Regions from separate parts of the Paenibacillus sp. FSL H7-0943 genome, predicted to be linked through region 2. Evidence: a T-box and tRNA genes for the amino acid it is inferred to sense, from the RefSeq annotation. Region 2 holds a T-box; the other holds one or more tRNA genes.
The links. A T-box is a leader RNA that pairs with one kind of tRNA and senses whether it is charged. The one in region 2 lies ahead of trpS (tryptophan--tRNA ligase), so its partner is inferred to be a tRNA-Trp.
Positions count from the first base shown of each region.

Region 1 (9,958 bases), 160 kb from region 2:
AGAACCCTTGTCGCCACTAAGCAGATAGAGGATAAACACAGTGCCTCCCGAAGCGAACATATTAATGGCCACACCCCCGAGAATGATATGTGTTTTGAATTTCAGGGTGAAAAAAGCTAATATTCCAGCGATCAATGTTCCAGACAACACCGCCCCAAGCAGACCTACCCACGCGCTATGCGTATAGCTGCTTATGATGACACCCGCTAAAGCGGCAACAAGCATAATGCCCTCCATCCCAATGTTAATGATCCCTGCACGATTGGAGATAAGTGCGCCGAGCGCAGCGAACAGAATCGGAGTCGTCACGCGAAGGACAGAGAACGCAAAGTCAGTTGTAAAAATCACATCAAACAAACTGTTCACGCTTCCTTCGCCTCCTTCAAGAGCATCCGATTTTTCCAGAACTTCAGAAATTGCTCAGCCGAAATCAGAAGAATGATAATTGCCTGTATAATTGAGATCATCTCTGAAGGTACATCAGACAGACGAGCCATCATGTCAGCCCCAATTCGAATGTACGCTAGGAATAATGCAGAGCCGATTACGGACAGCGGATTATTTTTGGCTAACATCGCTACAAGGGCACCATCCAAACCATAACCAGGCAGTGACGTCCATTGGAAACGGTTATACATCCCCAGCACTTCTACGGAGCCCCCCATACCTGCGATAAAACCTGCAATCAAGTGGACGAGAATAATAACCTTGGCTGTCTTCATACCGGAATAACGGGCAAAGTCCCGGTTGATGCCTGTCATGCGCAGCTCATATCCCCATTTCGTTTTGTATAGGAATAGATGAGCTGCAATAATAAGCACGATAACGATAATAAGACCGGTATGAATACGGGTGCCCGAGACCATTTTACTCAGCAGTGCCGTTTTCTCGAATTTGTAGGATACATTGGCAAAAGCTTTAGCATCACGCAGATGATAGTTCAGTAGGTATAGCCCTACTCCGAACAAAATATTATTGAACATTAAGGATGTAACCAACTCATTAGCATTCCATTTTGCCTTCAGAATACCAGGTATTGCCGAGAGCAACGCTCCTACAATTGAACCTGCAGCAATAGCTACCATCGGATGCAGCCAGCCGTCCAGCGTTAAATGAATAGCCAATACGGAAGTTACAACACCGGAGAAATAGAAAATCCCTTCAGCTCCCAGGTTGAACATATTGGCTCGAAACAACAAGGATACTGCCAACCCAGTGAACATGAGCGGAATCGCCATCTCAATCACATTACCAATATGACCTTTACTGGATAACGGCTCTAATAGGAATATACCAATCGTCTTCACAGGCTGATTACTGACCAAAGAGATGATCAGAAAGGCAATAGCGAGTGCAATAACGATTACCGCCGATGTCCGAATGTACTCAAAATATTTAACTTTAAACATGATTTACGGCCCTCCCGATGTGCTCCTCGTCCTGCCGATGAATCCCCAGCATATAAAGACCTAATTCTTCCTCACTAACCTTAGATGGCTCCTCGAAAAAGGCAACAATCTTACCCTCGTACATTACTAACAGACTATCGCTGATCTCCAAGATCTCATTCAAATCTGCCGACACTAGCAAAATCGCGCAATCGTCTGAACGTAATTCCAACAACTTTTGATGTATGAACTGGGCTGCGCCTATATCCACACCCCGTGTCGGCTGTTCTGCAATAAGCAGCTGCGGTTCAGTCGAACACTCTCTAGCTACGACTACCTTCTGCATGTTACCACCTGACAACATTCCTATGGGCTGAGAAGGTCCTGAACAGCGGACTTTAAATTCCTCTACAAGGGATACTGCTAGCTTGGCAATTCGTGAGCCATTCAAAAAAAGACCTTTATTCATTGCTTTTGTACGATACTGAGTAGATAGCAGATTATCAGCTATGCTTGCTTCACTAGCGATCCCTTGCCGCATCCGATCCTCCGGTATATAGGAAACGCCTAGCTTACGAATATCCAAAATATCCGATTCACGGATATCCTTTCCCTTCACTAGTACAGAACCCTGACTTGAGACACCTCTCAAGCTACCTGTAAGAGCTTCAATGAGCTGTGTCTGCCCGTTACCTTCTACACCAGCAATCCCAACGATCTGCCCACCACGTACCGCAAAATTGATATCTGACAATAACGCTTTACCATCTGCATCATTCACACCGAGTCCCTGCACCGTTAGTACTGGCTCACTAACAGCCAGAATCTCTTTGTCATATTTCAGCACGACATCTCTGCCGACCATTAACCTCGAGATTTCCTGTTCTGTCACATCCTGTGTTTGAAAAACACCTTCACTACGGCCGCTGCGCATAATCGTAATTCTGTCGCAAATCGCTTTGACTTCCTTTAATTTGTGCGAAATAAAAACTATCGTATGCCCCTGTTCCCTTAATTGCTTAAGCTCGCGGAACAATTCCTCTGTTTCCTGTGGAGTCAACACCGCAGTTGGCTCATCAAGCACCAGAATTTTCGCACCACGCAGCAGCGCCTTAAGAATCTCAACCTTTTGCTTCATCCCAACTGTAAGATCCTCTACTTTTGCCTTTGGATCCACGGCCAGATTGTATTTCCTTGCGGTCTCTTCCGTCATGCGCACAGCCTCGGCATAATTAATGCCAACTCCTCTGCGCGGCTCCATACCCAGCACCATATTCTCTGCCACCGTAAAAGAAGGTACCAACATGAAATGCTGGTGGACCATGCCGATACCTCTATCAATGGCGTCCTGAGCGGATTGCAGCTTTACTTTTTCACCCTTGATATAGATCTCGCCTTCACTTGGCTCTTCCATGCCGAACATAATCTTCATTAAAGTCGATTTACCAGCACCGTTCTCACCTGCAATCGCATGTATTTCTCCCTCACGTAAAGAAAAATGCACGTCTTTATTTGCAACGACGCCATTGGGATATACCTTGGTAATTCCCCGCATTTCCAGCAGAGCTGTGTACATAGGTCTCAACGCCTTTCAACTTGGAGGTCTGCAAAAATATACAGCTGGAATTCCCCTGACTAGAAGAATCTCCAACTGTAGGTTTATCTCTATAGAGCTGATCTTAAGGTTTAAAGCTTAAGGCTTAACTGCGTTACGAATAGCTTCTACCTCTGCGGTTTCCATCCCCATCGCATTATCCACTTTAATTTCTTTATTGATCAGCTTTTGCTTCACTTCTTCAACCTTGGCCTGAAGATCAGCCGGGAATACATTTTTATAAATATCATTCTCAGCAATACCTACACCATCATCTACAAAGCTCAATACATCACGTTTGCCCATTTCTAGCGTACCCTCTTGCAATCTCTTCACTGCACCTAGAATAGCCGTATCAATCTTTTTAATAGATGAAGTAACGATTAGATTTGCTTTTTCACTATCTGTATCGTTAATCAACATTGCCTGATCGGAGTCTACACCGATTGCATATTTTTTCTTCTCTTTAGCTGCGTCAAAGATCCCAAGACCTGTACCCCCAGCCACGTTAAAAATAACATCCACACCGGAGTTATATTGAATTAGAGACAGCTCCTTACCTTTTGCCGGGTTAACAAAATCACCAGCGTACGACACAGCCACTTTTACATCAGGATCAACGTACTGAGCACCTTGAATGTAACCGACCAAGAAAGCATTAATCCCCGGAATATCCATACCGCCCACAAACCCAATCACATTCTCAGGGGTAGCATTCGGCATATCCGATTGTGTAGCTAATGCTGCTACTGCACCTGCCAAGAAAGATACTTCATTTGTCGCATAAGACATGTTGTACATGTTATCTGGTGCTTCATCGATGTCGGTATCATAATTAATGAATTTTTTGTCTGGATACAATTCTGCCGTTGCATTAAACATCTCTGTAATTTCAGAACCGCCAGAAATAATTACATCCCAATCCTCGGAAGCGATATCGTTAAATGTAGGCTCCCATTTCGTTTTATCAACGCCCATTTCAACAACCTTTGTTACTGCACCAAGTTCATCCTTAACCTTTTGCAAGCCGTTATTAGCGGAATCAAAAAATGATTTATCCCCAAGTGTCCCCGGAATCAGCAATACAACCTTGAGTTTATCCCCTGCACCTGTTTCTCCGCCTTCGTCCGCTTTGGATCCAGTATTCGTTGAAGAACCATTATTGGACGTGTTATTCCCACATGCTGTGACCAGAACCATCACCATTAATAACAACAAAGAAAGAACTTTTTTATTCATTACTCTATTCCACCCCTAATTTTAGTTGGTTAGTAATCCGCAGAATCCCATCTTCACCCATTGTATAATTCACGGTTCAAATGGAAATTCTCTTTTTTCCAAATAAAGTATCATTAAAAGTAATAAATTTAACGTTTAGGCTCAAAAATAGCAATAAAAATACCATTATTATTAATAATCCGCTTTATTTCCGAACGAGATGGCCAGTCAGGTTGCGAACTTTCGGATTTATTGATACGATCATAACAAATATTATTAAAAATAATTATATGATTTCGGTCATAGTTTTGTACGATTCGGCTAAAACATAAGTATTGGAGGATCATCATGGATCGTGTTCTATATATTGTAAGTGCCACACATGAGCTAAATACTTATATCCCTCCACACCAGCATGAATGCTACGAACTAGTCTATTATTTACAGGGGGTAGGGACAACCAATGTTGGCCCACGAAGTTACCATTTTCGCTCCTCTTCTTTCGCGCTTGTGCCACCCAATCATAAACATGACGAGCACCACCGTGAGGATGCAAATGTATTATTTGTAGGCTTCCACTCGGAACACCCTAATATGAGTAATCTGCTCGGCGTATATGAAGATGATAAAGATCAGACCGTTCTTCAAATCCTGCTGCGAATGAAAGCAGAGTTTACACGCAAGCAAGACGGATTCTCTGAGCTTCTAAACCTACAAATGAGCGAGATTACCGTCCATCTTATGAGGCTTCTTAGTGCCTCTGGATATCAATCCCCAACAGAAGATCGAGTACAATATGTCCTTAATTATATGAATGAGCATTATCGCCATAAATTGTCCGTCGAAACACTATCAGAAATGTCCGGATATAGTTACGATCGTTTTCGCCATCTATTTAAAGAACGTTTCGGGTCTTCACCCCTGCGGTATTTGCTGTTAAAACGCCTGGATTATGCAAAATCTTTATTACGTCATACTCAGATGCAAATCTCTGAAGTATCTGCTGCTGCAGGTTTTGTGAACGATGCCCAATTCTGCAATATGTTCAAACGAGAAATAGGTCTTACCCCGCGAGCATTCCGCATTAATAATCAATCAGGTTAATCACTAATCAGATTAAAAAAAGCCGTTGAAATAGAGAAACTCTCTATTCAACGGCTTACTGCTGTAAACCCAAGGACATAAAGAAAAAAGGTTTGTAAGATTGCTTATGAAAGCATTCTTACAAACCTTTTTAAGATACCGGCGAGAGGACTCGAACCTCCACGGTTTCCCACTCGATTTTGAGTCGAGCGCGTCTGCCATTCCGCCACGCCGGCACATATGAACTAAATGGAGGCGCCACCCAGATTTGAACTGGGGATAAAGCTTTTGCAGAGCTTTGCCTTACCACTTGGCTATGGCGCCATGAAAACTTGGAGCGGACGACGGGAATCGAACCCGCGACCCTCGCCTTGGCAAGGCGATGCTCTACCGCTGAGCCACGTCCGCATAAAATGGCTGGGGATATAGGATTCGAACCTATGAGTGACGGAGTCAAAGTCCGTTGCCTTACCGCTTGGCTAATCCCCAATAACATTTTAAAGTAAAATGGGGCGACTGATGGGTCTCGAACCCACGAATGCCGGAACCACAATCCGGTGCGTTAACCCCTTCGCCACAGTCGCCATATTAAGTTGATATTGTTGCCATTATTCATTTTAAAGTAAATGGGGCGGCCGATGGGTCTCGAACCCACGAATGCCGGAACCACAATCCGGTGCGTTAACCCCTTCGCCACGGCCGCCATATTAAACTTTAGAAAGAACTTGGCAGGGGCAGCAGGAATTGAACCCACACCAACGGTTTTGGAGACCGTTGTTCTACCTTTAAACTATGCCCCTAAAAACTGGTGGAGGATGATGGATTCGAACCACCGAACACTCACGTGAGCAGATTTACAGTCTGATGCGTTTGGCCACTTCGCTAATCCTCCAAGGATGGTGCCGGCGAGAGGACTTGAACCCCCAACCTACTGATTACAAGTCAGTTGCTCTACCAATTGAGCTACACCGGCATGGCACTCATTCTTTTGTGATGATAAATGGTGGCTCGGGACGGAATCGAACCGCCGACACGAGGATTTTCAGTCCTCTGCTCTACCGACTGAGCTACCGAGCCATGATGAAAATGGCGGAACCGACGGGATTCGAACCCGCGATCTCCTGCGTGACAGGCAGGCATGTTAGGCCAACTACACCACGGTTCCAAAAGATATAATTGCTTAAGTTAATTGGTTGCGGGGGCAGGATTTGAACCTGCGGCCTTCGGGTTATGAGCCCGACGAGCTACCGGGCTGCTCCACCCCGCGTCAGTAAGAAAGTGTTATGGTGGAGGCTGAGGGGATCGAACCCCCGACCCTCTGCTTGTAAGGCAGATGCTCTCCCAGCTGAGCTAAGCCTCCATAAACAACAATTGTTATTGTACCAAAGTCCACTAGGATAAATCAAGTGAAAATTTGGTGACCCGTATGGGATTCGAACCCATGTTACCTCCGTGAAAGGGAGGTGTCTTAACCCCTTGACCAACGGGCCATACTAATTAAAAATTTGTGGCGGAGAGAGAGGGATTCGAACCCTCGAGACGCTTGTGGCGCCTACACGATTTCCAATCGTGCTCCTTCGGCCAAACTCGGACACCTCTCCATATGGCTCCCCGAACAGGACTCGAACCTGTGACAACTCGATTAACAGTCGAGTGCTCTACCAACTGAGCTATCAGGGAATATTCATACCAGGCTTAATCGCCTGAAAACTGAATCCGAAACGAATCTGCATCCTACGTATAGGATAAGCCCTCGACCGATTAGTATTGGTCAGCTCCATGCATTGCTGCACTTCCACCTCCAACCTATCTACCTCGTCGTCTTCAAGGGGTCTTACTAATTGGGAAATCTCATCTTGAGGGGGGCTTCACGCTTAGATGCTTTCAGCGCTTATCCCGTCCGTACGTAGCTACCCAGCCATGCTCCTGGCGGAACAACTGGTGCACCAGCGGTACGTCCATCCCGGTCCTCTCGTACTAAGGACAGCTCCTCTCAAATTTCCTGCGCCCACGACAGATAGGGACCGAACTGTCTCACGACGTTCTGAACCCAGCTCGCGTACCGCTTTAATGGGCGAACAGCCCAACCCTTGGGACCTACTTCAGCCCCAGGATGCGATGAGCCGACATCGAGGTGCCAAACCTCCCCGTCGATGTGGACTCTTGGGGGAGATAAGCCTGTTATCCCCAGGGTAGCTTTTATCCGTTGAGCGATGGCCCTTCCATGCGGTACCACCGGATCACTAAGTCCGACTTTCGTCCCTGCTCGACTTGTAGGTCTCGCAGTCAAGCTCCCTTATGCCTTTGCACTCTGCGAATGATTTCCAACCATTCTGAGGGAACCTTGGAACGCCTCCGTTACTCTTTAGGAGGCGACCGCCCCAGTCAAACTGCCCGCCTGACACGGTCCCCGTACCCGGTAAGGGTACTAGGTTAGAACCTAGATACGATCAGGGTGGTATCCCAACGGCGCCTCCACCGAAGCTTGCGCTCCGATTTCTACGGCTCCCACCTATCCTGTACAGATCGTACCCAAATTCAATATCAAGCTGCAGTAAAGCTCCATGGGGTCTTTCCGTCTTGTCGCGGGTAACCTGCATCTTCACAGGTATTAAAATTTCACCGGATCTCTCGTTGAGACAGCGCCCAAGTCGTTACGCCATTCGTGCGGGTCAGAATTTACCTGACAAGGAATTTCGCTACCTTAGGACCGTTATAGTTACGGCCGCCGTTTACTGGGGCTTCGGTTCATAGCTTCGGGTTACCCCTAACCACTCCCCTTAACCTTCCAGCACCGGGCAGGCGTCAGCCCGTATACTTCGCCTTGCGGCTTCGCACAGACCTGTGTTTTTGCTAAACAGTCGCTTGGGCCTTTTCACTGCGGCCCCCTCGTGCTATTCACACTACCGGGGCACCCCTTCTCCCGAAGTTACGGGGTCATTTTGCCGAGTTCCTTAACGAGAGTTCTTCCGCGCGCCTTAGAATTCTCTTCTCGCCTACCTGTGTCGGTTTGCGGTACGGGCACCTTCTCCTGGCTAGAGGCTTTTCTTGGCAGTGTGAGATCATGACCTTCGCTACTACAATTTTCGCTCCCCATCACAGCCCAGCCTTAACGATGTGCGGATTTGCCTACACATCAGCCTCACTGCTTAGACGGACATCCATCAGTCCGCGTCACTACCCTCCTGCGTCACCCCATCGCTCATAGCGGATTACGGTGGTACAGTAATTTCAAACTGTTGTCCTTCGACTACGCCTTTCGGCCTCGCCTTAGGTCCCGACTTACCCTGAGCGGACGAGCCTTCCTCAGGAAACCTTGGGCTTTCGGCGGATCAGATTCTCACTGATCTTTTCGTTACTCATACCGGCATTCTCACTTGTGTAGTGTCCAGCGCTCTTTTCAGTACACCTTCAACCCCTACACAACGCTCCCCTACCCCAGATACATAGTATCTAGCCATAGCTTCGGTGGTGTGTTTAGCCCCGTTACATTTTCGGCGCAGAGTCACTCGACCAGTGAGCTATTACGCACTCTTTCAATGGTGGCTGCTTCTAAGCCAACATCCTGGTTGTCTGTGCAACTCCACATCCTTTCCCACTTAACACACACTTGGGGACCTTAGCTGATGGTCTGGGCTGTTTCCCTTTTGACAATGGATCTTAGCACTCACTGTCTGACTCCCGGCAATAAGTATATGGCATTCGGAGTTTGACTGAGCTTGGTAATCCTTGCGGACCCCGCACCCAATCAGTGCTCTACCTCCACTACTCTTATACCGAGGCTAGCCCTAAAGCTATTTCGGGGAGAACCAGCTATCTCCGAGTTCGATTGGAATTTCTCCGCTACCCCCACCTCATCCCCGCACTTTTCAACGTACGTGGGTTCGGGCCTCCAGTGCGTGTTACCGCACCTTCACCCTGGACAGGGGTAGATCACACGGTTTCGGGTCTACGTCCACATACTAATTCGCCCTATTCAGACTCGCTTTCGCTGCGGCTCCACCTTCTCGGCTTAACCTTGCATGTTAAACGTAACTCGCCGGTTCATTCTACAAAAGGCACGCCATCACCCATTAATAGGGCTCTGACTTTTTGTAAGCACACGGTTTCAGGTTCTATTTCACTCCCCTTCCGGGGTGCTTTTCACCTTTCCCTCACGGTACTGTTTCACTATCGGTCGCCAGGTAGTATTTAGCCTTAGCAGATGGTCCTGCTGGATTCATACGGGGTTTCACGTGCCCCGCACTACTCGGGATCCGTCTCGGAGAGAACACAGTTTAGGCTACAGGGCTTTTACCTCTATCGCGGGCCTTTCCAGACCTCTTCGCCTACCATATTCCTTTGTAACTCCATGTGAGACGTCCCACAACCCCTAAGAGCAAGCTCTTAGGTTTAGGCTGTTCCGCGTTCGCTCGCCGCTACTGACGGAATCACTATTGTTTTCTCTTCCTCAGGGTACTTAGATGTTTCAGTTCCCCTGGTCTGCCTCTACATTTCCTATGTATTCAGAAATGAGTAACTGCGAATTACCACAGCTGGGTTTCCCCATTCGGACACCCCCGGATCAAAGCTTGCTTACAGCTCCCCGAGGCAGTTTCGTTGTTCGCCACGTCCTTCGTCGGCTCCTGGCGCCTAGGCATCCTCCGTGTGCTCTTATTAGCTTAACCTTGATTCT
Region 1 covers NZ_CP150148.1:5,984,839-5,994,796, forward strand. Annotated here, with positions in the region: gene NSQ55_RS26060 (ABC transporter permease) at 1-366, opposite strand, end outside; gene NSQ55_RS26065 (ABC transporter permease) at 363-1,409, opposite strand; gene NSQ55_RS26070 (ABC transporter ATP-binding protein) at 1,402-2,964, opposite strand; gene NSQ55_RS26075 (BMP family ABC transporter substrate-binding protein) at 3,082-4,221, opposite strand; gene NSQ55_RS26080 (AraC family transcriptional regulator) at 4,549-5,304, shown strand; tRNA gene NSQ55_RS26085 (tRNA-Leu) at 5,441-5,519, opposite strand; tRNA gene NSQ55_RS26090 (tRNA-Cys) at 5,534-5,607, opposite strand; tRNA gene NSQ55_RS26095 (tRNA-Gly) at 5,617-5,691, opposite strand; tRNA gene NSQ55_RS26100 (tRNA-Gln) at 5,698-5,772, opposite strand; tRNA gene NSQ55_RS26105 (tRNA-His) at 5,792-5,867, opposite strand; tRNA gene NSQ55_RS26110 (tRNA-His) at 5,911-5,986, opposite strand; tRNA gene NSQ55_RS26115 (tRNA-Trp) at 6,010-6,083, opposite strand; tRNA gene NSQ55_RS26120 (tRNA-Tyr) at 6,090-6,175, opposite strand; tRNA gene NSQ55_RS26125 (tRNA-Thr) at 6,181-6,256, opposite strand; tRNA gene NSQ55_RS26130 (tRNA-Phe) at 6,285-6,360, opposite strand; tRNA gene NSQ55_RS26135 (tRNA-Asp) at 6,371-6,448, opposite strand; tRNA gene NSQ55_RS26140 (tRNA-Met) at 6,474-6,550, opposite strand; tRNA gene NSQ55_RS26145 (tRNA-Val) at 6,568-6,643, opposite strand; tRNA gene NSQ55_RS26150 (tRNA-Glu) at 6,699-6,773, opposite strand; tRNA gene NSQ55_RS26155 (tRNA-Ser) at 6,792-6,884, opposite strand; tRNA gene NSQ55_RS26160 (tRNA-Asn) at 6,888-6,963, opposite strand; rRNA gene NSQ55_RS26165 (23S ribosomal RNA) at 7,025-9,950, opposite strand.
Region 1: it encodes a tRNA-Trp, which carries the amino acid that the T-box ahead of trpS (tryptophan--tRNA ligase) is inferred to sense. The anticodon was not compared.

Region 2 (9,958 bases):
ACACCGCTACACATTTAGTTATGGGCATAGGGTTAGCCGGACTTTCATTCGTAGATCCTGTCGTTGCTTCTGACCCTAAACTGGCCGGGGCCGTTATGCTGGCTACGATTTTAGGCTCACAAGCTCCTGATGCCGATACCGCATTAAGACTAAAGGACAATGCAATATATATTCGTAATCACCGGGGAATCACACACTCCTTGCCTTTTCTAATTTTGTGGCCCGCTCTGATTGCCCTAGTCTTAGGGCCTCTGTTTGGATTTACTGATTTGGCAGCTTTAAGCCATGTTGCACTCTGGGGTTTCATAGGCGTAGGCGTGCACGTCTTCTCTGATCTGTTTAACACCTATGGAACCCAGGCCGCCCGTCCATTTACTGAGAAATGGATTGCCTGGAATATCATCCACATTTTCGATCCATTTATTTTTGGCAGCCATATCGCAGCTATTCTACTCTGGATCACTGGGATTGTGCCGCCCAAACCTTTATTTATTACGCTTTATGCCTGTACCATTCTTTATTATATTTGGAGAACAATTGTTCATGCCCGCCTTACACGAAACATCAAGCTTAAAGATATACACCATAATGCTGGTGAACGTTATATTGTAATCCCTACAATTTCACTTAAACGCTGGAACGTAGTTAAAGTGAAAAAAGACGGCAGCTATGACGTTGGGCAGCTACTGAACAACCGTCTGGAATGGTTCAAACATGCGGTCTGCTCAAATCATCCCGCTGTGGAAATATCCAAGTCGCATCCAGATATTCAGTCCTTTCTATATTTCACCTCTTATGCGGTTGCCGAAGTGGAGGAGCTTCCTTCAGGATATATGGTGCGCTGGGGAGACGTTCGTTATTTACACCGCAAACAATACCCTTTTGTGGCTGTATTAGTTATGGATAACCAATATAAACCTTTAAATACTTATGTAGGCTGGCTTAGCAGTGATAAGCTCGACAAACGATTTTCCATCGACCCTGGTTCTTTACGATGAAACTGTAGACTTACTGAGAGATCTATTCTATAATCACAAAAAATCCCGGAGTATTTTATAATACTCCGGGATTCATTTTAGCAGACACGGAAAGGAAGGCTCTTAATGGGTAAAGGACTCTCACTTTGGTTCGCTTGTTCTTCTATTCTTATTCTCACTGCCGCTTCAATCGCGATCAGCTATAGCTTCTGGCTGGCACTTCTGCTTGGTTTTCTTTGCGTAATGAATATTGGCTGGGGATTTATCCTCAAAGCCAGAATTAGACGCAAACAGGAAAGCTTAAGCTCTGACTAAGATTAACGAGCTGGCAGAAAGCCCATCCGCTCTTTTACGCCATTCAACGTCTCAGCTGCAACAATACGTGCACGTTCAGCACCTTCAGCAAGAATATCAGTGATCGCACCTGAACTGCGAATTTCATGATATCTTTGTTGCAAAGGCTCAAGTGTGGATACAACCACTTCCCCAAGATCCTTCTTAAAGCCACCATACATTTGTCCTTCATAACGATCGGCAATTTGCTGGAGGGACATCCCAGAACATTCCGAGTAAATACTCATCAAGTTACTAATCTCTGGCTTGTTAGCCGGATCAAAGATCACTTCACGTCCAGAATCAGTCGTTGCGCGGCTGATTTTTTTACGGATCACATCCGGCGAATCCAACAGGGCAATATAGCTGCCTGCATTCGGGCTGCTCTTGCTCATTTTTTTAGTGCCATCATCCAGAGACATAATGCGTGCGCCCACTTCAGGGATATACGGTTCAGGAATCGTAAAGAATTCGCCAAAACGGTTATTGAATCGGCCCGCTAAATCACGGGTCAACTCCAAGTGCTGCTTCTGATCTTCACCTACTGGCACAAGATCCGCATTATAAACAAGAATATCTGCTGCCATTAAAGAAGGATATACGAATAGGCCCGCGCCAACTGAATCCTTACCTGATGATTTATCTTTGAACTGTGTCATACGCTCAAGCTCGCCCATTGCCGTTAGCGTAGTCATGATCCAGCCCAATTCCGCATGCTGAGGCACATGAGACTGCATATATACATTCGAACGCACAGGATCAATTCCTGCCGCGATAAAGAGTGCAGCTACAGCTTCAGACTGCTCACGCAGTGCCGCAGGATCTTGAGCAACGGTGATCGCATGCATATCGACAACCATAAAGAAACATTGATGATCGTCTTGCAGCTTCACAAAATTTTTCAGCGCTCCGATATAGTTACCCAAAGTTAGAGAACCGCTCGGTTGTATGCCTGACATTACTTTTTTCAACATAATATAGACCTCCGTTAGATGTAATTTCCGATTTCCGAGAACGCAAAAAAAGCCTCATCCGCAAGGGACGTGAGACCGTGGTGCCACCCTTATTCGCTGCTTAACCTTTGTATAGTCAAAGGGAAACAGCCTTAGTCTTCCGTTAACGGGGAAGATCCGGCCGGTCTACTAGGGCATCTTGCTCCCGTTCAAGCGCGGCGCTCAGGGGTCCATTCATCAGGAGTGTCCTACCGGTTCGCATCAACCACCGGCTTTCTGAAGGTGCATTTCCTGTCTACTTGTCCCCGTCATCACATTCTCATCATAATTTAATGCCTTCATCATAGAACCATAAAGAGAAGTTGTCAAATCACTTAACCACTTCCGCATAAATCTGTTATGATAAGGTTATCCATGTTCTATTCGATTACAGTTACGATAAAGGAGCATATCTCATGAAACAGGTGACCAAAGGGCAGTGGGGCGGTTATGATACTTATATTTTGCACAGCCGCGAACTGGAAGTCACGCTTTTGCCGCGACTAGGAAACAACGTGATTTCATTGTTTGATGTAAAAGAACAACGGGAAATTCTGCGGCGGCCTGATGAAAGCGATCAAGCTTTCTTTATGCAAAAACCTTACCATTTTGGCATCCCGCTCTTAATTCCACCCGGAAGAATTCGTAAAGGAAAATTTCAATTCGAGGGTACAAGTTATCAATTTGACCAGAATACCGCTGGTGACAATCATATCCATGGTCTACACCGGACTCAATCCTGGTGTGTCAGCGATATTGAAGAAGACGAGGACGGTTGTGCAGTCACTACTGAATTCCTTACTGAAGATGATCCGCACTGGATGGAGCAATTTCCCATTCCACTCAAATTCGAAATGACATTCAGGCTTCAGGATGCCCGGCTCAGCCAGACTTTAAAGGTTACAAATCTCGGCGATCACCGTATTCCCTTTGGGATCGGTTATCACACCTGGTTTATGATCGATGGAGAACCTGAACGCTGGAATCTCAAGCTGCCCGTAAACAGCATTTATGAACTAAACGATGAATTGCTCCCTAGCGGCAATCTAATTCCACTTGGTGATCTAGATTCACTAAACTCTGGAATCAACCTCCAGGGAACTAATTTTGATACTGCTCTACGTATTGGTGACAAGCAGCCCGTAGAAGCCTTGCTATTACGCGATGATGGTTATGGTCTTCGTTATACAGCTGACGAGAATCATTTCCGTCACTGGGTCCTGTATACCAAAGGACCGGCCGATCAATTTCTGTGCATCGAACCTTACACCTGGCTCCCGGATGCTCCTAACGTTTCAGATGACCCTTCCTTCACGGGCTTGCTGAAGGTAGAACCAGGTCAAAGTCTTGAGCTGTCCACTATGCTGGAAATGATCTATCCCGAGAATTAAAGCAGATATACATTATATCGGTCTTCCCTTGCGTTTACGTAAGAGAAGGCCGATTTTTTGTGCGAGCTTAGTTATTTAGGCTTTCCTACCCTTACTTTTAATCGACTAATAATTACCATCCTTAAAACCTTTCGATAGCATGCATGAATTAGCCTCTTAGCGCTCATACTATCTTCACAACGGGCGAAGGAGGTGACACACATGGGTCAAGCAGGTCAAGGTCGTAGCAGCCGTTCCAATAACCTTGTAGTTCCTCAAGCAAATGCAGCGTTGCAACAATTGAAATATGAAGCAGCACAAGAGCTTGGAGTAACGATCCCAGCTGACGGTTATTACGGGAACTACACTTCCCGCGAAACTGGTTCTTTGGGAGGTTACATCACTAAACGTCTAGTACAACTGGCAGAACAACAACTGTCCGGTCGTCAGTAACATCGTTATCTTAAGTGTTTTATCCGGCAGAGGTCTTAAAAAGCCTATTGCCGACTAGCTTTCAAACCTCTCACACTTCTTCCAGAAGCTGTGGGAGGTTTTTCTAATTTATAGCCTATAATCCCAGCTGCAAACAATTTTTATGTAAAACGTTTAACTTAAAAATTGATCAGCACTCTCGGCGTAAGCATTACGGGGAGATCGAATCATCAGATTCGCCATATTATAATTAGACTCCAGCGTAGCATCTACGATTAGCTTTCCCTGTCTTATAGCGAACTCATAGCTGATCTCACCATGAGTCCAACGGCGTTTGTATTTCAGACTCTCCAGTGCCATTAGACGAAAAGAAGACTGCTGGCTCTCCGTTATTCCTTCCTTCACTTCTGTGAATCCACCCCCCCGACCGGCTAAAGGATGATGACGTATGCCGAATTTGCCAATGGTATTATTTCGTATTTGCACAAATACCGTACCGGAAGATAGTCCTGACAATTCCTCTTGCAGTTCCCTAAACACCAAATCCATCTGTCTTGCTAATGATAGCTGTTCTGTCTTAAGCATATCTTTCCTCCTAAAAGTTTTGTGAGCTTAGCTACTTCGAGTTTACTTCGTCTTATAAATCGAACCCTAAATATTTGGGCTAAGGGCCCGTCGCCACTGCGGGGAATGTTTGGACTTCCAGCCGCTGTTCTCTCCAAATTTCTTGAATTCTTACGCGTATAGCGGGTGAAATTCGGAGACAAAGGCAGTCGCTCTCGCTCTTACAGTTCCAAAATTCCCCTCCGCCACTCCTTCCCCTTTTCCCAAGTTTCTGGTTCGATTTATATCGTTTTGTGAGCTTAGCTACTTCGAGTTTACTTCGTACAAATCGGCTTAGTAAGCGCTTACTTAAGCTTTTTGAGCTGAGCTCATTTGTCTTCCATGCAAGCCTTTTATAAGGCTCAAGGCTCATTATAGACCCCTTAAATACGTCAAACAACATTATTCTACAAAATTGGGTTATTATCCCTAGTAATGCGCAAAATTCATGGATCATTCGTATATTAATTTTTATAAACCGGGGGTTTTCGACATTTAAGCATTAAAAAAAGACCCCTTAACCGGGGTCTTTGCGTGTTCACACTGAAATTCCGTTATTTTTTGTGTCCTGAAATTTGTCTTATTTTAGACATTTCACGCTAAATGCTCTGTCATCTCCAAGAACTCGGTAATATCAGCCACGATCAGATCTGTAGCTCCTTGCCAGAAATCCGGTTTTGTCAGATCCACACCCAAATGTTTGAGCACCAAATCCTCCAATGTCATCACGCCGGTATCCTGCAACAAGCTATCGTATTTGTCTGCAAAGGAAGCTCCCTCTTGTAATGCCAGACGATATAAGCCTGTACTGAACATATAACCAACGGTGTACGGGAAATTATAGAAAGGTACATCTGTGATATAGAAATGCAGCTTCGACGCCCAGAAGTGAGGATGGTATTCAGAAAGCACACCACAGAAAGCTTCTTTCTGTGCTTCCACCATCAGAGCGGACAGTTCCTCAGCATTTACAAGACCTTCCTTACGTTTCTCATAAAAGCGAGTCTCGAACAAGAATCGAGCGTGAATGTTCATAAAGAATGCCACACTGTTCTGTATCTTCGTTTCAAGCAGAGCCAGCTTCTCCTCTGCATTGCCCGCAGCTTTAACCTGAGCATCAGATACAATCACTTCTGCGAAGGTTGAAGCGGTCTCTGCAACGTTCATTGCATAATTCTGATTAAATACAGGTTGATCATCAAGCAGGTAGGAATGATAAGCATGTCCCAGCTCATGAGCCAATGTTGAAACATTGGAAGGTGTGCCGCTGTAAGTCATGAATATCCGTGATTCTTTACTCTCAGGGAAGGAAGTACAGAATCCACCAGGACGTTTGCCATTACGATCCTCAACCTCGATCCAGTTATTATCAAAGGCACGCTCTGCAAACTCAGCCATCTTAGGACTAAATTTACGGAACTGTGTGACGATATCCTTCGCAGCTTGATCATAAGGGATCTTGCCGGAGGATTTGCCTACAGGAGCTTCGACATCGACCCATGAGAGAGAATCCAGCCCCAGCAGCTTGGCTTTACGCTGAAGGTAGGACACAAGTACAGGTTTGCTATTCGTAATCACGTCCCACATCGTATTTAAGGTGTCCTGTGTCATACGATTGATGCTGAGCGGATCTTTCAGAACATCGTCCCAGCCTCTGCCCTTATAGAGCTTCAGGCGGAAGCCTGCTAAGTGATTTAAGGTATCCGCGCAATTATCTGCCGCTTCAGTCCAAGCCTCTTCCCATTTATGGAACATCGTTTGACGCACTTTTGGATCTGGATCATCCAGCTTATTAAAAGCTTGACCAGCAGATAGCAGCTTTGTTCCTTCTTCATCCTCAAATGGGATCTTGATCGAGCTAACAATCGTATCATAGTGCCCGCTCCATCCATGATATCCGTCAACAGCTAATTCCAACGCTAAGCTTTCCAGCTCAGGGCTCATCTTCTCACGGGCCAAATCACGGCTCTCGCTCAGTACGAACGTTAAAGGAGCAATCTCTGGCCGAGCCATCCACTCAGCCCATACCTTGTCCGTAGTCTGACGAAGTACATTGCTAAATTGCGAGCTGATCCCTTCGAATCCAGCGCGCATGCTTGTCACTTTGGCCGCCAGCCTTACCGCACCCTTGTCCATCTGATTCTGAGCGCCTAGACAGTCTGCGAAGGAAGTGACCTCCACAAGTCTTCCTGAACAGCTCTGAAGCAATGCTATAACCTCATCCAATGCTTTTGTAGACGCAACATCCGTTGGTGCCACAGCATCCTTCACAAAGCCTTGCAAGGATAAAATATCTTTTTCAAGCTTGCTCAAGAACCCTTCTAACTCTGCAGACGAAGAACCCCCCGGAAAAATAGTATCAAGTTCCCAAGTCAGTGATAACGGTTGTTTCATGTGTACTCACCATTCCTTTGCTTTCATTTGACTTTCTTTGTAATTGTCTTAACACCATGGTAAAGTGAATAACGATATCTGAACATTTATAGCCGATAAACTTTAGGAGGGCATCCATATGAAGCCACTACAAATTTCACCGGAAACAGCCATTACGTTATCCAAGCAACTAGGCGTTCCTTTGGAACACTTGATGCATATGCCCCAACATATTTTACTACAAAAAATAGCGGAGCTATCCAAAAAAGAAAATCCCCCACAAACTGAGGGAGAAAATGAAGAGACTCCTTCTGGGAAGGACTCACAATGATTCCATTTAGTCATACCTGGCCTTATGACATCATTCTAGGCGATATGTATGTGCAATACTGTCCATTCTGCAACTCAGAGAATGTGCTTCTGCCTATGAAGCCAAAAGAATTACAAATCGTTCGTGACGGCAAGAAAAAACTGCTCGTCTTCCCCTGCTGCAGCGCCAGTCCTACAGTTATAGATAATGACGGCGATTACCTTTTGTTCGATCGAGCTGTCAGATAAGCAAATCCTAACATTTTCTTTCTACAAAGCGCAGAGGAGAATTTAATTCTCTTCTGCGCTTTTTGTTGTTCGCAAACATTATGAACTTGAAGACAAGCCTTCGATATCAACTTCAACATCTAGAGCCTCAGCACGCATTTGCTCCCGTAAAATAACCCACTGCTCACGTGCCGCTCGAATCATCGCCGCATCCATGATCTTCTGATCATTGATCAGACGGGAGAACCACATTACAGCCACTGAGTATTCTCCGATCCGCCGATTAAGTTCGCCGATCAGGTACATGAGCCGGGCATCATTGCCGGCAATGCCATCTATTTCATAGACCTTAACATACTCGTCCAAAGAATAGCGTAAAAAACGCTTCTCCTGCTCAGTCTCCCCTTGATAGCGATAGAGCCAAGCAATATGATGCAGCAGACTTGCGATAATCCGATCTTTATCGTTAATACTTTGAGCACATAAAAGCGCCAGCTTATAGGTCTCGAGCGCAGTTTCCCAGTCTCGTTTCTCTCCAAAGTCCCGGCTCTTCCAGCGTTTCCCTACCTGTTCATTAAATGCCTTGCGCTGGCGTTCCGTCAGCTTGTCAGCCGAATTTTCTGTGGAGGCAAACCCGCAATTGGGGCAGACCCGTACAACATAATAATCCGGATTCTCATTTTTATAATACGCGCAGAAATCAGCATCACGCCGAATAGCCTTTTTTAGACTAGGACGTACCCGCGAGGTTGAAAATTCATTTTCACAGTTGCAACACTTGACCTTAATAGAATATAGGGGTATTAACTCTGTCAAGTACTCTCATTCCTTTCAGGATCAACCTGTCCCTTGTTATTCCTGGGGCATGTTAACAAAATGATGTGCAGGACCTGCAAGGCGGCTAAGCACGAATGAACGCAGTGGTTCTTCGACTCCAGTCTCCACCAGTGCCTCTTTCATACATTGTAACCACTCCTCAGCACGTTCTGGAGTAATAGGAATATGCATATGCCTTGCTCTCATCATGGGATGTCCATGTAATTCCGAATAAAGTGGACCCCCGCCAAAAAACTGTGTCAGGAATTGATATTGCTTCTCCAGAACTGGAGTAATATCTTCAGGGAACAAGGGTCCCAGCTGCGGATGAAGCTGTACCTTGGCATAGAACACTTCCACCAACCGATGTAGTGCTTCAGCCCCCCCTAGATTGTCATATATACTCTCATTTGGATTCATTGAGGTTACCAGCCTTCTTCCATATTAATGAAACGTTACTTATTTTATTATACCAAAGATAAGCATAACACGGATATCCGTCGAAAGTGCTCTCTAAACTACAGAAAAAAGGCGCTAAACTATAGTTCAGCGCCTGAAGAGTAAGGTTAGTAGGTCCTAAATTCCTCATCACCAGGAGGGACGAGAGAGACCCGGATTACATATACAAAAGCACAAACGAGAACTCCGGCTATAACGCTCATCGCCATCACTCCATCCCATTTAATCGTGTAACAGAGGGTGCATTTATTTATTACATAATATCATAATTCCTGCGAAAAAGCACAGATATTTGTAACCGCTTTCTCCATTTTTTTGTGCTGTTTGTCCCTCTTTTTGCATACATCTAACCATAGACCAGGAGGCGTTAATTATGACTTTTAAAAAGATTGGCGGCCCGCTGCTGGGATTCATATTGGCAGGTTGTATGCTGCTTATGTTACTTCATCCTGAAGCATCTCTTGCCGCAGCCTTACGTGGCCTGGCCATCTGGTGGGACGTGCTCTTCCCTTCACTGTTTCCCTTCTTCGTCATTTCTGAAATCATGCTAGGCTTAGGCATTGTCCATCTCTTCGGCGCTTTACTTGATCCACTGATGCGTCCCCTCTTCGGTATACCAGGCAGCGGTGGTTTTGTCGCGGCCATGGGATATGTATCAGGATATCCCGTTGGAGCCAAATTAACCGCTAAGCTGCGGGAGCAGAAGCTGATCAGCAGAATCGAAGGTGAACGCCTTGTAGCATTTACAACCTCCTCCGATCCTATTTTTCTATTAGGGGCGGTATCCGTTGGGTTCTTTCGCGATGCTTCTTTGGGGCTAATATTGGCACTAGCCCACTACGGAAGTGGCTTAATGGTTGGTCTCCTAATGTCATTTCATGGACGTAAGGAACAAAAGACCCCCACCCAAGACCCAACAAAAAGTAGTTCTGACGTCCCCTCTGCTCCAGCAAAACAAGGATTCGGCAGAATACATGCCGCACTCCTTGCGATGTCCGAAGCCCGGCGCAAGGATGGACGTAGCTTCGGGGAACTGTTAAAAGGAGCGATCCAATCCTCGCTACAG
Region 2 covers NZ_CP150148.1:5,821,895-5,831,852, forward strand. Annotated here, with positions in the region: gene NSQ55_RS25455 (metal-dependent hydrolase) at 1-998, shown strand, start outside; gene NSQ55_RS25460 (hypothetical protein) at 1,104-1,292, shown strand; gene trpS (tryptophan--tRNA ligase) at 1,295-2,281, opposite strand; T-box leader at 2,345-2,584, opposite strand; gene NSQ55_RS25470 (aldose 1-epimerase) at 2,719-3,693, shown strand; gene NSQ55_RS25475 (alpha/beta-type small acid-soluble spore protein) at 3,895-4,125, shown strand; gene NSQ55_RS25480 (hypothetical protein) at 4,279-4,689, opposite strand; gene NSQ55_RS25485 (M3 family oligoendopeptidase) at 5,302-7,101, opposite strand; gene NSQ55_RS25490 (YycC family protein) at 7,220-7,411, shown strand; gene NSQ55_RS25495 (hypothetical protein) at 7,408-7,638, shown strand; gene NSQ55_RS25500 (DUF2225 domain-containing protein) at 7,717-8,433, opposite strand; gene NSQ55_RS25505 (globin) at 8,470-8,853, opposite strand; gene ylbJ (sporulation integral membrane protein YlbJ) at 9,266-9,958, shown strand, end outside.